DNA from 3 places in the Mesorhizobium sp. B1-1-6 genome. Region 3 is predicted to be linked to each of the others. Evidence: riboswitches for the same ligand, from Rfam matches in the RefSeq annotation. Region 3 holds a riboswitch; each other region holds the start of a gene.
What was found. A riboswitch is a leader RNA that binds a small molecule or an ion and turns the genes downstream of it on or off. The one in region 3 is predicted to bind cobalamin.
Positions count from the first base shown of each region.

Region 1: another riboswitch for cobalamin. It lies ahead of FJ979_RS01720 (DUF1636 family protein); the one in region 3 lies ahead of FJ979_RS22610 (ABC transporter ATP-binding protein).
Region 2: another riboswitch for cobalamin. It lies ahead of FJ979_RS01550 (CbtB-domain containing protein); the one in region 3 lies ahead of FJ979_RS22610 (ABC transporter ATP-binding protein).

Region 1 is NZ_VFWR01000001.1:357,414-362,571, forward strand. It holds gene FJ979_RS01715 (winged helix-turn-helix domain-containing protein) at 272-1,471, shown strand; cobalamin riboswitch at 1,501-1,705, shown strand; gene FJ979_RS01720 (DUF1636 family protein) at 1,743-2,189, shown strand; gene cobW (cobalamin biosynthesis protein CobW) at 2,192-3,244, shown strand; gene FJ979_RS01730 (cobaltochelatase subunit CobN) at 3,261-5,158, shown strand, end outside.
Region 2 is NZ_VFWR01000001.1:321,411-326,568, forward strand. It holds gene cbiB (adenosylcobinamide-phosphate synthase CbiB) at 1-419, shown strand, start outside; gene cobO (cob(I)yrinic acid a,c-diamide adenosyltransferase) at 752-1,366, opposite strand; gene cobU (bifunctional adenosylcobinamide kinase/adenosylcobinamide-phosphate guanylyltransferase) at 1,368-1,883, opposite strand; gene FJ979_RS01545 (CbtA family protein) at 1,876-2,673, opposite strand; gene FJ979_RS01550 (CbtB-domain containing protein) at 2,689-2,868, opposite strand; cobalamin riboswitch at 2,904-3,100, opposite strand; gene FJ979_RS01555 (aromatic ring-hydroxylating dioxygenase subunit alpha) at 3,241-4,410, shown strand; gene FJ979_RS01560 (MFS transporter) at 4,414-5,158, opposite strand, start outside.
Region 3 is NZ_VFWR01000011.1:225,516-230,673, reverse strand. It holds gene FJ979_RS22620 (Gfo/Idh/MocA family oxidoreductase) at 1-642, opposite strand, end outside; gene FJ979_RS22615 (LacI family DNA-binding transcriptional regulator) at 824-1,849, shown strand; cobalamin riboswitch at 1,912-2,121, shown strand; gene FJ979_RS22610 (ABC transporter ATP-binding protein) at 2,378-3,166, shown strand; gene FJ979_RS22605 (ABC transporter substrate-binding protein) at 3,212-4,159, shown strand; gene FJ979_RS22600 (iron ABC transporter permease) at 4,168-5,158, shown strand, end outside.

The sequences.
Region 1 (5,158 bases), on a different contig from region 3:
GTGACAGTTTAACCGCTGAACCGTTTTAAGGGGCCTTTGCTGCAACGCGGCGAGGGTTAGCGCAGCGCTTCCGGCGAAGCAAGTCAAACCTTGTTCAAAACACTGGCCTGGACGGCATAAGGGAAGAAACTGGTCCGATCCGCTCCTGTCTGATTTCCTTCGCTTTTTACTCCACTTTTCTCTCCTGACAGAGTTGCCGCCAAAACCCTGCTAGCATGGCCGGAATCAACTGTCCGAACGACGCTCAACAAGCCATCAGAGTCGCATCCGAATGAAGGAAAAGATCTCGCTTGCCACGGCCCGGCGCATCGCGCTCGCCGCCCAAGGGTTCACTGATCCCCGCCCCGCCGGCACGCCCGACCGACGCCACTTCGCCCGCGTGCTCTCGCGCACCGGCCTGCTGCAGATCGATTCCGTCAGCGCGGTGGTGCGCGCTCACTACATGCCGCTCTACTCGCGCCTTGGCCCCTACCCGTTCGCCTTGCTCGACAACGCCGCCGTCACGCGCAAGCGCACGGTTTTCGAATACTGGGCGCACGAGGCTTCCTTCCTGCCGGTCGAGACCTATCCCCTGATGCGTTGGCGCATGCAGCGCGCCGAGCGTGGCGATGAAATGTATCTGGGTCTCGCCAAATGGGGCCGCGAGCACGCCGCCTATATCGAAGAGATCTACCGCGAGGTCGCGGAGCGCGGCCCGATCGCCGCCTCCGCGCTCGAAGGCCAGAAAGGGTCCGGCGGCTGGTGGGGCTGGAGCCACGCCAAGCATGCCTTCGAATGGCTGTTCTGGGCAGGACGCATCACCACCGCGCACCGCCGTGGCTTCGAACGCTTCTACGATCTGCCCGAGCGCGTGCTGCCGCAGGCGATCCTCGATCTGCCGGTGCCGTCAGCCGAGGACGCGCATCGGGAATTGCTGCGGATATCCGCCCGCGCTCATGGCGTCGCGACAGCAAGCGACCTGCGCGACTATTTCCGCCTGTCGCCGGCCGACATGAAGGGCCGGCTGGAGGAGCTGGTTGAAACAGGCGAGCTGGTGCCGGTGCGTGTCGAGGGCTGGAACAAACCGGCTTACCTCCATAAGGAGGCTCGTATTCCACGAAAAATCGAGGCCCGCGCCTTGCTGGCGCCGTTCGATCCGGTCGTTTTCGAGCGCTCGCGCACGGAGCGGCTGTTCGATTTCCACTACCGCATAGAAATCTACACCCCTGCCGAAAAACGGCAATACGGCTATTACGTCCTGCCGTTCCTGCTCGGCGACAGGATCGTGGCGCGCGTCGACCTCAAGGCCGACCGGCCGGCCAGCGTGCTACGCGTCCACGCGGCCTATGCCGAGCCCGGCGCGCCGCCTGAAACCGCCGCGCAACTCTTCCAGGAATTGACGCAGATGCAGGGCTGGCTCGGCCTCGAACGGATCGAGGTTACGCCCGCCGGCGACCTTGGGCAGCCGCTCGCCGACATTGCCGTGTCGTAGACGCGCGTTGACACCGCCGCCTGCAAGAGCCTAAATCCATTCCAGACGGTCTCCTCTCGGCAAAGGGAGGAGCCAAGAGGGAATGCGGTGCGAAATCTCGATTTCAAATCCGCGGCTGTCCCCGCAACTGTAAGCGACGAGCCAAGGCCGAAAACCACTGGGACGGTCCCGGGAAGGCGGCACGAAGGCGATGACCCGCGAGCCAGGAGACCTGCCGTCTGAGACATAAGAATCCGATCGCCCGGCGGGTTTTCCGGGCAAGGAGCCCAATTTGGAACGCGACAGCAGTTTCCCGGCTGAAACAGCGGACATTTTGTCTGGCGATAGCGACTTGTCTGGCGATAGCGACGCCTTGGCCGGCGTCACTGTCATCATCTGCGCTTCCTGCCGCGACGAGACCGGTTCCGATGCCCATCCCCGCGCCGGCGAAGTTTTGGCTCAAGATACGCGCCAAGCCGCAACGGCCGACAATGTCCGTGTCCGCACCGTCGAATGCCTCGGCAACTGCAAGCGCCGTCTCAGTGCCGCGATTCTTCGCGACGGCTGCTGGAGTTATGTCTTCGGCGACCTGAACATCGCCAGCGGCGCCGATCTCGTCACCGGCGCGAAACTCTTCGCCGCTTCGACCAACGGCCTCATTCCGTGGCGTGGTCGCCCGGATTCCCTCAAGCGCGGCCTCGTCGCCCGCATTCCTCCCCTCGACATGCTGAAGGACTGATCATGACCGCCGCAGTTTCCGCCGCCACTCTCTCCCGCGTCCCCTGTACCGTGGTCACCGGCTTCCTGGGTGCCGGCAAGACCACGCTGGTCCGCCATCTCCTGGAGAACGCGGGCGGCAAGCGGATCGCCATCATCGTCAACGAATTCGGCGACATCGGAATCGACGGCGAGATCCTCAAGGGCTGCGGCATCGACACCTGCCCGGAGGAAAACATCGTCGAACTGGCCAATGGCTGCATCTGCTGCACCGTCGCCGACGATTTCGTCCCGGCGCTCGACCAGATCCTGTCGCTGACGCCGAAGGTCGACCACATCCTGATCGAGACCTCAGGCTTGGCTCTGCCCAAGCCGCTGGTCCAGGCCTTCCAGTGGCCGACAGTGAAGAGCCGGGTGACAGTCGACGGCGTAATCGCCGTGGTCGACGGTCCGGCATTGGCCGAGGGGCGCGTCGCCAACGACATGGACGCCCTGCAGGCGCAACGCGCGCAGGACCAGACACTGGACCACGACGACCCCGTCGAGGAGGTGTTCGAGGACCAGATCGCCTGCGCCGACCTCATCATCCTGTCGAAGAGCGACCTGATGGATGCCGCAGGTTCGGCTCGCGCCAACGCCATCATTGGCGAACACTCCGCCCGCGCCGTGAAGGTCGTGCCGACGGCTCATGGCAAGGTCGATCCGTCCGTGCTGCTCGGGCTAGGCCTCGCCGTCGAGGACGACATCGAGAACCGCAAGTCCCATCATGACGGCGCCTTCGACCACGAGCACGACGACTTCGATACGTTCATCGTCGACATCCCCTCGATCGCCAACCCGGACGACCTGGCAAAGCGCGTCGCGACCGCCGCCGAACAGGAGAACGTGCTGCGGGTGAAAGGCTTCGTCGAGGTCGGCGGCAAGCCGATGCGGCTGTTGCTGCAGGCGGTCGGTCCGCGCGTCAATCATTATTATGACCGCGCCTGGACGGCTGACGACGACCGCCGCTCGCGCCTGGTCGTCATCGGCCTCAAGGGGCTGAACCGCCCGGCGATCGAGCATATCCTCGCCGGCTGAGGCAACACCGACCGCGATGCACATCCTCACCACCACATCCGCCTCGCTCGACGATCTCGCCGAGCCGGTCGATCTGCGGCAGACGCCGGCGGAAATGGTGGCGCTGTCCTTCACGGACAGCGACCTGGCCGGACTGGCAGCGGCCTGGAAAGGCGACGCCGATCGGCTGCCCACGATGCGGCTGGCCGCGCTGCGCGACCTGCGCCACCCCATGTCCGTCGACCTCTGGATCGACAGCGTCGCCCGTCACGCCAAAGTCATTCTGGTGCGTATTCTCGGCGGTTACGAGTGGTGGCGCTACGGCTGCGACCAGTTGGCCGTGGTTGCCCGTGAGCGTGGCATAAAGCTGGCACTACTTCCCGGTGAAAGCCACGACGAGGATATCAGGCTGATCGAAGCCTCGACGCTGCCGCGCGAGGAACTGGACGGGCTGCTCAATTATTTCCGCCAGGGCGGCCCGGCCAATATGAGCGCGCTGGTGCGCAGGCTGGCGCGGTTGGCGGGGTCTGATGGCGAGATTGCCGAGCCGGTAAGCGTGCCGAAAGCCGGGTTTTATGAGCCGGGGCGCGGAGTCGTGGAGAAGCCGGACTTATCGAATGTTGACGATCCTTCACACCCCCCTCTGTCCGGCAGGACATCTCCTCCGCAAGGGGGGAGATCGGCTGTCATCAAGGCCGGCTCCTCTTCTGTCCCCTTGGACAGGGATTTATCTCGACCATCCGCGATAGGCGAAATCGTCGATGAAAGAGCAATCTCCCCCCTTGCGGGGGAGATGTCCGGTAGGACAGAGGGGGGTGTGACGGAACTCGACGCCGGCAACGTCAACCCACCCGTGATTCCCATCCTCTTCTACCGCTCGATGCTGCTCGCCGCCGATGTCGCGCCCATCGACGCGCTTTTCGAGGCGCTACGGCAGCGCGGCATGCTGCCGGTGCCGATCTTTGTCTCCAGCCTGAAAGACCCGGAATCTCTGGCTTTTGTTGAAACCGCGATTGCCCAGCCCAAGCCCGCCGCCATCATCACCGCGACCGCTTTCGCGTCCGGCGCCGAACCCGGCGTCGAAACCCTGTTCGACCGCGCCGGCGTTCCCGTCTTCCAGGTCATCGTCGCCACCACCCGCCGCGACGTATGGGAGAAGAACCAGCGCGGGCTGGCCCCCGCCGACCTCGCCATGCATGTCGTTCTGCCCGAACTGGACGGCCGCATCCTCGCCGGCGCCGTTTCGTTCAAGGGCGAAAGCGAGACCGACCCGGCGCTCGGCCACCGCGCCTTTGCCAACCGGCCGGAGCCCGATCGCGTCGAACAGGTGGCGGACCGGGTCGCGGCCTTCATCAGGCTTCGGGAAACGCCGCGCGCCGAGCGCAAGGTCGCCATTCTGATCCCCGATTACCCGAGCGCTCCCGGCCGCACCGGCTATGCGGTCGGGTTGGATGTGCCATCCAGCGTGCTGGCGATGCTGCACGACCTCCAGGAACAGGGCTATGTAGTTGAGGGAATTCCCCAAACGTCGCGTGCGTTGCTGGATGCGCTGGAGCGCAGCAAGGCTGGGTTGGAGTTGGATGAGTACCTTGCCTTCTCAACGGAATTGCCGGGCGCAGCAATTGCTGCCGTAGAAGCAGCTTGGGGCAAAGCCGAAGGCGAGACAGGTTTGCGCGAGGCACCCCCCTCTGTCCTGCCGGACATCTCCCCCGCAAGGGGGGAGATTACGCCGTCATCTCTGTCTTCGCCAATCTCCAACGTTGCAAGAGTAGCTCCAGCGTCTAAACTGCCAATCTCCCCCCTTGCGGGGGAGATGTCCGGCAGGACAGAGGGGGGTGTTCAAGCGCTGCCCGCCGCCAAATTCCCCTTCCGCGCCGCGACCTTCGGCAACATCACCGTGGCCCTCGCCCCCGATCGCGGCCGCTCGGCCGACCG
Region 2 (5,158 bases), on a different contig from region 3:
CGATGATCGGCCATCGCACGCCGCGCCACGAAACGTTCGGAAGGGCAGCCGCACGCTTCGACGATTGGATCAACCTGCCGGCGTCGAGGCTGACGGCGTTGCTCATCACGTTGGCGGCTTTCCTGGTGAAAGGCGCCGACGCGAAAGCCGCATGGCAGGCGGTGCGGCGCGACGCGAAAAAGCACCGCTCGCCCAATGCCGGCTGGCCGGAGGCGGCGATGGCGGGCGGGCTCGGCCTGGCCCTCGCCGGGCCGCGCAGCTATGGCGGCGTAACGGTCGACGACGCGTTCATGGGCGAAGGCGGCCGACGCGAAGCCGACAGCATCGACATAAGGCGGGCGCTGAAACTCTACCGCGTCGCCGATTATTTGCTGATTGCCCTGTTCGGCGTGGTTTCGGCGATCGTCATTCTGGCATGATCTCACCCCCCCCGTGAGTTCTCTCCCGAAGGGGAGGAAGGGAGCCGGGCTGCAACAGGTTCGCGCCTTTCCTCTCCCCCGTCGATCGGGGAGAGGTGGCTCGGCGAAGCCGAGACGGAGTGGGGGTCGACGAGCTCGGCAGTCGCGTTTCTCGCACCCGCCGGGTTGCGCCTGCCTGTCTACGGACCGCGCGTTCGATAACCGCCTTCCCCCAATCCGTCGCTGCTTCGCAGCGCCACCTTTCCCCCCTCCGGAGGGAAAGGAAGTGAGCCCCGCTGGGAGCGTTTGGCGACCAGACTTGAATGCTCATCCACAAAAGGGGACAAAAGCTCTCAAAACTCGATCCCTTGTTGCGCCTTCACGCCCGCCGCGAAGTGGTGCTTGGTCAGCCCCATCTCGGTCACCAGATCGGCCGCCTCGACCAGCGCCGGCTTGGCGTTGCGGCCGGTGACGACGACATGCAGGCCCTCGCGGCGCGCTTTCAGCGCGGCAACCACCTTGTCCAGATCGAGATACTCGTAGCGCAGCGCGATGTTGAGTTCGTCGAGCACGACGAGACTGATCGACGGATCGGCCATCAGCTCCAGCGCCTTGGCCCAGGCGGCCTCGGCCGCCGCGATGTCGCGCTTCAGATCCTGCGTCTCCCAGGTGAACCCCTGGCCCATCGCGTGCCAGACGACGCGGTCGCCGAAGGCGGCGAAGGCCTCCTTCTCACCCGTATGCCATTTGCCCTTGATGAACTGGACGACGCCGACGCGCTTGCCGTAGCCCAGCATCCGCAGCGCCAGGCCAAAGGCAGCCGTGGTCTTGCCTTTGCCCGGGCCGGTGTTGACGATCAGCAGCCCCTTTTCGACCGTCTTGCTCGCCACCTCGGCGTCTTGGACCGCCTTGCGCTTGGCCATCTTGGCGCGGTGGCGCTCTTCGTCCTTTTCGTCGATGTCGGTCATGTCACTTCACCTTGAGCGGCAGCCCCGCCACCATCAAAAGCACGGTCTCGGCAATCGCCGCGACCTGCTGGTTGAGCCGGCCGGCGGCGTCGCGGAACCGGCGCCCCAGCGCATTGTCGGGCACGATGCCTTGCCCGACCTCGTTGGATACCACGAACCAGGGTCCGCGCGGCCGCGACAGCATGTCAGCCAGCCGCCGACATTCGGCCTCTACATCATGATCGGCCAGCATGTGATTGGTCAGCCAGAGCGTCAGGCAGTCGACAAGGACCGGCTGGTCCTCCGGTAGGGCCTCGAGTGCACCGACAAGGCCAAGCGGTGCATCGATGGTCGTCCAGCCCTCGCCGCGCCGCGACCGGTGCAACGCGATGCGCTGCCGCATCTCGTCGTCATAGGCTTGCGCCGTGGCGATGTAGGTCCATGGCGAAGGCAAGGCCGTCATCAGCGTTTCGGCGTGCGCGCTCTTGCCGGAGCGCGCACCGCCGATGATGAAGGTCAGTCTTCCGCGATCAGGCAAAGCTGTCGCGCAGGCTCGTCGCGCTGCCGGTGAAGCGTCCGCGCACCACGCCGACGACAGCGCCGAGCACGAGCCAGAACACCAGGTTGGTTACGGTTACCGCCACCACGAACTGATGGTGCAGGCCTTCCGGAATCGGCGTCTCGAAACTGTCCGGCTGCGGCGCGCCGACAATATGCGGCGCGACGATCAACACCACGCCCAGAATCGCCAGCGGCAGTGATTTGCGGAAGGCGATCAGGGCAAGGCCGATCGCCGTCGCCGCCACCGTCGCCGTCCACCAGATCTGGCGTGGCAGAAGCTCGGCGGCAGGCATGGCCGGCAGTTCCGGCGGCAGGTCGAGGCCCGGCGCCAGCGTGAACACGGCAAAGCCGGCCAGTCCCCAGAACACGCCCTGGCGCCAGTTGCCGATGCCGCCGGCGAATTCCGAAACCGCGACCAGGACCAGCGCGAAGCCGATGCCGGTGACGATGTTGGCAAGCACGCTGAAGGCGAAGCGCTCGAAGCCGTCGGCCGGCGCCCAGCCTTCCTCTTCAGCCGGAACAGCTTCAGCGGCTGCCGGCGCGGCGGAGCTCATGGCATTGCCCGCCGGGGCGGCAGAGTTCATGGCGTTGTTGTCGGTCGGGGCCGGTGCGGTATGGTCGTGGTGGTGGCCGCCGCCGGCCTGTTCGTAGACTTCCGCCTTCAGGATCAACGGCACGGTGGCATAGGCCTGCATGCAGGCGAGAACGACACCGGCCACGAGCCCTGCGATCGCCGCGATGAACACGACGTTGCGAAACAGGTTCATGATGTCAAATCCCTATCAGTGGCAGGGAAACGCCATCGAGTGGCGATAGTCGTGGGCGGCATTGTGGACCGCATCGATATGCGAGAACCCGACAAAGCCGACAACGAAAAGGCCGAGCAGCGCCGCGAGCGCAAGCTGCATGAGGCGCGATTGCGAGGAGACGGAGGCGCCGAGAGAGACGGAAGCGGTATTCATGCCTTGTCCTTTCACCCTCCACCCGAGGGCATCGAAGTCAGTTTCCTGTCGCCGGCAGGTCTCCTGGCTCGCGGATCAGCGCCCTTCCCCACCTTCCCGAAGAAAATCTTCAGTGGCATATGGAGAGGACTACCGCACACAGTTGCGGGGGCAGCGACGGCTTTGGGCGACAGGTCAGCCCGCACCGCATTCCCTCTTGGTTCCAAACGGAACCGACGACAGACTGGACTATAGGCAGAATCGGCGCTCGCGGCAAACCAAATTCCGCCAGCAACCATCGCGAATACGCCGTGCTGTCCTGGAACCGCCGATGCCCCAATTGACAATCTTGCCGGCCAGGTGTCGGCTTGCGCGCATCACAGGAAGCCAGCCATGCAGCCCAGCTCGAGCAACCCCGCATCCCACAATGGTTTGACCCGGGCGGAAGCGACGTTGCCGTCGGCGGCCTATTGGGATGCAGGCGCCTATCAACAGGATCTCGACGCCATCTGGTATCGGAGCTGGCTGCTCGTCTGCCGCGAGGCCGAGCTGGCCCACCCCCTGGATTTCCGCACCTTCCGCGTCGGCACACAGGAGATCGTCTTGCTGCGCGACGAAACCGGCGAGTTGCGCGCTTTCCACAACACTTGCCGGCATCGCGGCTCGCAGCTCTGCCAGGTGAGCGAGGGCCGACTGAAGGCGCGACTGATCACCTGCCCTTACCACGCCTGGTCCTATTCGCTTCGCGGCGACCTCGTGCGCGTGCCGTCGAAATCGCTGCCGGACGGCTTCGACAAGGCCGATCATCCGCTTTATGGCGTCGCACTTTCGGTGTGGCGCGGCTTCGTGTTCATCAACCTGCAAAAGGATGCGGCCGGCTCGGCGCAGGCCTCCTTCGACCCCGCCTCCGGCAATCTTGGCAGTTGGCCGCTGGAGGCGCTGGTCACCGGCCATGCGCTGCGCAAGGTGATGAACTGCAATTGGAAGGTCTTTTGGGAGAACTTCAACGAGTGCCTTCATTGTCCTGGCGTCCACAAGGACCTGTCGCGGCTGGTGCCGATCTATGGCCGCGGCCTGATGAGCCGCCACGACGATCCCGAATGGACCCTCCACGCTGACAACGACGCGCCGGAGTTTTCCGGCGGGCTGCGCGCCGGGGCCGAAACATGGTCGCGCGATGGGCGGACGCACGGGCCGGTCTTCGCCGGCCTGACACCGGCTGAGCACGCCGCCGGCCAGACCTACGTCACCAGCCTGCCCTCGATGTTCATCGTCGGTCATGTCGACTATGTCAGAACCGTGCGGCTGGCGCCGCTCGGACCAGAGCAGACCGAATTGACCGCCGAATGGCTGTTCGCGCCCGAGGCGCTCGCCGCGACCGATATCGACAACATCGTCGGATTCGGCACCCAGGTGCTGGAGGAGGATGCCGCGATCTGCGAGGTCAACCAGAAAGGGCTGCGCTCCATGCGCCATAAGGCCGGCGTGCTGATGCCGGAGGAGTACGACCTCCACCGCTTCCACGATTGGGTACGCGAACGACATGCTGCGCTTGCGCCGTAAGCTTCACAGCGACTTCGGCAGATACCGCCAGGTGACATAACCGCAGACCGCCGCAAGCAGGCCGAGCGTGACGAAAACCGAGCCCAGTCCGAAAAAGGCCAGCACCACCGAGTAGACCAGCGGCGGCGTCAGTTCGGAAAAGTCGAGATAAGTGCGGTAGACCGCAGCCATCTGCGCCCGCTCATAAGAGCGGACCGAGCGCATGAAGGCGGTCGAGCCCAGCGCGTCGAGCGCGATGGTGAAGAAGGCGCCGCACAGCAGGAAGGCGCCGGTGACGAGCGGCGCGCTTTCGCCGACGGCACCCGCCGCCAGCAGCACCACCGACATGGCGAAATAGGCAAAAGTCATGGTCCTGCGGCCGCCGAAGCGCTTGCCGGCCTTGCCCCAGAAAATCGCCATGAACAAAAGCGCGTTGCCTGCCGAAACCAGAATGCCGCCGGCAAGTTCGCCCTCACCGGTGATGACCATGAACAGCGGGCCATAGACGAAAAATGTCGTCCAGAAGCAGGAGCGGCCGAAGGCGATCAGCCAGGCCAGCCTCAGCCTCGGCTGCGCGACGAAGCGGCCGATATTGGCTAGCGGGTTGACCGGGCGCGTCTTGCCCGGCCGGATCGAGGGATTGTCGCCGAGCCGGTAGGTCCAGAACAACGCCAGCAGGGCCAAGGCGAATACGGCGACCGCGCCATGCGCGGCATAGATGCCGAAGCGTGTGTAGAGAAAGATGCCGAGCGTCGGCCCACCCGTCCAG
Region 3 (5,158 bases):
GGTGGCGCTTGCCGACGATCCCTGCCGGTACCAGGAATTGGCCGGCTCCCATTCTCGGCAATACACTTCGGTCGGCTCGCCATCGACCATGTAGCGGGCGGCGTCGAATGTATGGATCGCCATGTCGAGCAGCAGCACATGGCGCATGCCTTCGCGGAAACCGCCGAAATGCGGCGCAATGAAAAAATCGGCATGGATGCTGGTCGCAGCGCCGATGGCGCCGGAGCCGAGGAAGCGCCGGATGCGCCGGACGTTGGCGACGTAGCGGCGGTTCTGCACCACGGCATGGACGCGTCGCGCGCGCCGCGCATCGTCGATGATGGCGCGCGCATTGTCCGGGCTGTCGGCCAGCGGCTTTTCCGTCAACAGATGACAGCCATGGGCAAAGGCCGAATTCGCCACGGCGCGACGGGCGGCAGGCACGACCACGTCGAACACCGCATCGGGTCTGGTCTGGGAGAGAACGACGTCGAGATCGGTCCCGATCGCGACCCCGGCGAGGTCGTATTCGCGTGCCCGCTGGCGCGCCCTGTCGGCGTCGAGGTCGACGAGACCGACGATCTTGACGGCAGGGGATTGGCTGATGGCCTCGAGCCAGGTTTTGCTCATGGCTCCGCACCCGACCAGGACGACGTGCATCATCCAGCGCTCCTCCGGCCAACCCCTCCTGGCTGGCACCCACGGCAGTCCGTAAATGACTTCCGTAAACGTTTACGATGACACACCCGATGGCATATATTGTCAATCGGATTTGTACCGTCGGCTCTGAAACGCCTTGGCCGCACGACCGGCTGGTGCTAGCCAGAAGCAGGAGGGGGAGGTCTTGGCGTCCAGCATTCACGATCTTGCGCGGCACCTGAACATTTCGATCGGTACAGTCTCGCGCGCGCTTAACGGGCGCGCCGACGTGAACGCCGAGACACGCCAGCGCGTGCTCGAGGCGGCCCGGAAGCTCAATTATTCACCGAACCACTCGGGCAGGAACCTACGCCGCGGCACCACCCATGCCGTGGCTTTCATGCTGCAGCCGCATCCGGGCGACCAGCAGTATGGCGAGCCGTTCTTCATTCCGTTCCTCACCGGACTGCAAGCGACATTGGCCGAGTGCGGGCTGGACCTGATCATCGTCATGGGCGCGCCGGCGGATTATCAACAGGAGCGGCTGCGCCGCGTCGTCGAGACGCGTCGTGCCGATGCCGTCGTACTGGCCTGGACGCGGCGCGAGGACGATCGCATCGACTATCTGAGCAAGGCCGGCTTTCCCTTCGCGACGCTCGGCCGAAGCCGGTCCGGCGACGACAGCTATCCCTCTCTGGATCTGGATTTCGAGAAGGCGGGCGCCGATGCGGTCGACCGGCTGGTTGCGCGTGGCCACCGCCGCATCGCCGCCATCCGGCCGTCGCTTGACCTGAATTTCGGTTATCTGTTTCTGGAGGGTTATTGCAAGGCGCTGCGGCGGCACGGCATCGAAGTCGATCCCGGCCTGATTGTGGACGGTTTTATCAACGAAGCCGGTGGCTACGCGGTGACACCGCAAGTCATGCGGTCGAAGGATCCGCCGACCGCGATTATCTTCAACAACGACTCGATGGCGCTCGGCGGCTGCAAAGCGCTCGCCGAAATGGGGATCAAGCCCGGGCAGGATGTCGCGGTGATCGTCATCGTCGACACGCCGCTCTGCCGTTATTTCTCGCCGGCGCTGACCGGCTTTCGTCCGAGCCTTGACCCGATGGGGCGGCGGCTCGGCGAAATCCTGCTCGCCTCGCTCCCGGCTTTCGCCGGCGCGAAAGGGCCAGAGATCATTCGCGAGGTCTGGCCGCTGGAACTGGTGGCGCGCGATAGTGATTGACCACACGTTTGTATCGTTATAACAGAACATGCATCGACCTTGCCTCGACGCTGCCTGCATCCTAGGCTGCGACTCGTGATGGTCCCCGCGCCGCAAGGCGAGGGGTGAAAAGGGAACATGGTGAGGCCCGATTTTCGGGTCGAAGCCATGGCTGCCCCCGCAACTGTAAGCGGCGAGCAAAATCCGAGAAGCCACTGGCCGGCAAGGCTGGGAAGGCAGGATGGCGCAACGACCCGCGAGCCAGGAGACCTGCCATCTGCATGAGTTGACCGGACGGGGTGTGCCGGGAGGAGACGCGGGGTTCGGTCTTGTCGACCGGTTCAAGCCAGCTTCCTTCCGTCGCCATTTTTGAAAGTGACGGAAGTTGGACGGTTCCATCGATCGCATTCACTGCATTCCCATGCATCGCATCATCGTGTGCACGCTTTGCCGCGATATCGCCACCGAGGTGAATTCAGGCCAGCGTCCGGCAGGATTGGCAGGCAAGACGCTGGCCCGTATTCCGGCAGGCCCTGCAAGGAATTGCCCATGACCGCGCCGCTTCTCGATGCCCGCGACCTGGCCGCAGCGGCGGATGGCCTGCATCTGGTGTATCCGGTCAGCCTTTCGGTGGCGGCGGGCGACCGTCTCGCCATCATCGGTCCCAACGGCGCCGGCAAGACGACATTGCTGCGCATGCTGTCGGGCATGCTGCGGCCGAGTTCGGGCGAAGTGAAGCTCACCGGGCGCCTGCTGGACAGGATTTCGACCGCCGAGCGGGCGCTGCACATCGCCGTCGTCGGCCAGACCGATCAACCGGATCCACGGCTGGCGGTGATCGATTATGTCGAGCTCGGCCGGGTTCCGCATACCGGCCGCAGGCACAGGAGCGAGGAACGCGACATTGTCGTCGAGGCGCTGCGCCGGACCGGGCTGTTGCCGCTGCTTGGCCGCACCATCGGTTCGCTGTCGGGCGGCGAGCGCCAGCGCGCCCAGCTTGCCCGCGCCATCGCGCAGGAGCCGAAGATCCTATTCCTCGACGAGCCGACCAACCATCTCGACCCGCGGGCGCGCAGCGAGTTGCTCGAACTGGTTGCAGGCCTCGGCATGACCGTGATCGCGGTGCTGCACGATCTGGCACTGGTGACGCCTTTCGCCACCAGGGTCGCGGTGATGAGCCATGGCCGGTTGCATGTGCTGGCGCCGCCACGGGAAGCACTCACCCAGCAGCTGATCCGCGAGATCTTCGGTATCGACGTCTTTAGGTTGCGCCACCCGACGGAGGACCGCGAGCTGACGGTGTTCGAGGTTCCGAACCGTGCCGCGCCATCTTCGTGATCGAAGCCATTTCCGGCAGATCCTGTTCAACAAGGAGCAACATCCGTGAAACGCCTTGCCATGTCTCTTGCCTTCTCCCTGCTCGGCTCTACGGCCTTCGCCTTTCCGGTGACGGTCGACAGCTGCGGCAAGCCGCTGACCTTCGACGCACCTCCAAAGCGCGCCGTCATTCACGATCTCAACATGGCCGAGATGGCCTTCGCACTGAAGCTGCAGCCGTCGATCGTCGGCCTGACCGGCATCACTGGATGGTACAAGGTCACTCCCGAATTCAAGGCCGAACAGAGCTCGATCCCCGAACTGGCGCCCAAATATCCGACGCTGGAAAACCTGGTCGCTGTCGAGCCCGACTTCTTCTTCGCCGGCTGGTATTACGGCATGAAGCCGGGCGGCGAGGTGACGCCCGATACGCTGGCGCCACACGGCATCAAGACCCTGGTGCTGACGGAAAGCTGCGTCCATCTCGACAAGAACCGGCCTGCCGCTTCGATGGACCTGCTCTATGGCGATGTCGAGAAGCTGGGCAAGATCTTCGGCAAGGAGGCCGAAGCGGATAAGCTCGTCTCCGGCTGGAAGGCGCAGCTCGCCGAAATCACGGCCAAGGTCGGCGACCGCAGGGGAACGCGCGTCTTCCTCTATGATTCCGGCGAGGACAAGCCGTTCACATCAGGCAAGTTCGCCATTCCCAACGCCATGATTTCCGCGGCAGGCGGCGACAACATCATGGCCGACATGGACACCAGCTGGGGCAACACGGATTGGGAGACGGTGGCCTCGCGCAATCCGCAATTCCTCATCCTGCTCGACTATCAGGATGGCGGCGGCTACCGGAAGCTGCTCGATTTCCTGAAAGCGCATCCGGCAATGAAGGAGACAGACGCGGTCAAGAACGAACGCTTCGTGGCGCTTCGCTATGCCGAACTGACACCCGGACCGGCCAACATCGAAGCGATCGGCAAGATCGCCAGGGCGATGCATCCGGAAGCATTTTAACCGGGAAGATGACTTTGCGGCACAAGGCATTCGTATTGGCCATGATGGCGGCCGCGTTGGCTATGGCCGCGCTCGCGCTGCTATCGATCGCCTATGGTTCGACGATGATCCCGCTGGGCGACGTCGTTGCAGCACTTGGCCATGCGATCGGATTGAAGGGGCATGACGTGTCCGGCCCGGTCGGCAGGATCGTCGTCGACCTCAGATTGCCGCGCACCATCCTGGCCATCTGTCTCGGCGGCGGCCTGGGCGTGGTCGGCGCGCTGTTGCAGACAGTGACGCGCAACGATCTTGCCGATCCGTTCCTGTTCGGTCTCTCGTCGGGAGCCGCCGCCGGCGCTGTCTCCGTCATCACCGTCTTCGGCGACAGTTTCGGGATCTGGACGCTACCGATCGCCGCGTTCACCGGCGGTATTCTGGCGGCTTGCGTTGTGCTTTTGCTGGTTGCGCGGGTGAGGGGACAAGGCCCCGAACGGCTGATCCTCGCCGGACTTGCGGTCTCCTTCATGTTCACCGCACCGACCAATTACCTGGTCTTTGCCGGTGACCAGCGCGCCGCCCATTCGGTGCTGTTCTGGACGATGGGCGGGCTCGGCCTGGCGCGGTGGGACAATATCTGGCTGGGTGCGCTTGGGGCCGGCACGATTGCGGCGTACGGGCTGTGGAATCATCGCCGGCTGGACGCTTTCCTGGCCGGCGAAAATGCCGCCGAAAGTCTTGGCGTGCCGGTGGCGCGAATGCGACGGGCGACGTTTCTGGTCGCCGCGTTTTCGACCGCGATCCTGGTTTCGGTCGCCGGCGTCATCGGCTTCGTCGGCCTCATGATCCCGCATCTGTCGCGGCCGCTGGCTGGTCCGCTGCATCTGCGCCTGATCGTAAGTTGCGCGCTGTTCGGGGCGGTGCTGTTGCTGGCAAGCGACCTTCTGGCACGCACATTGCTGCCGCCGCAGGAACTGCCGATCGGCATCATCACCAGCTCGCTCGGCGCCTTCTTCGTTG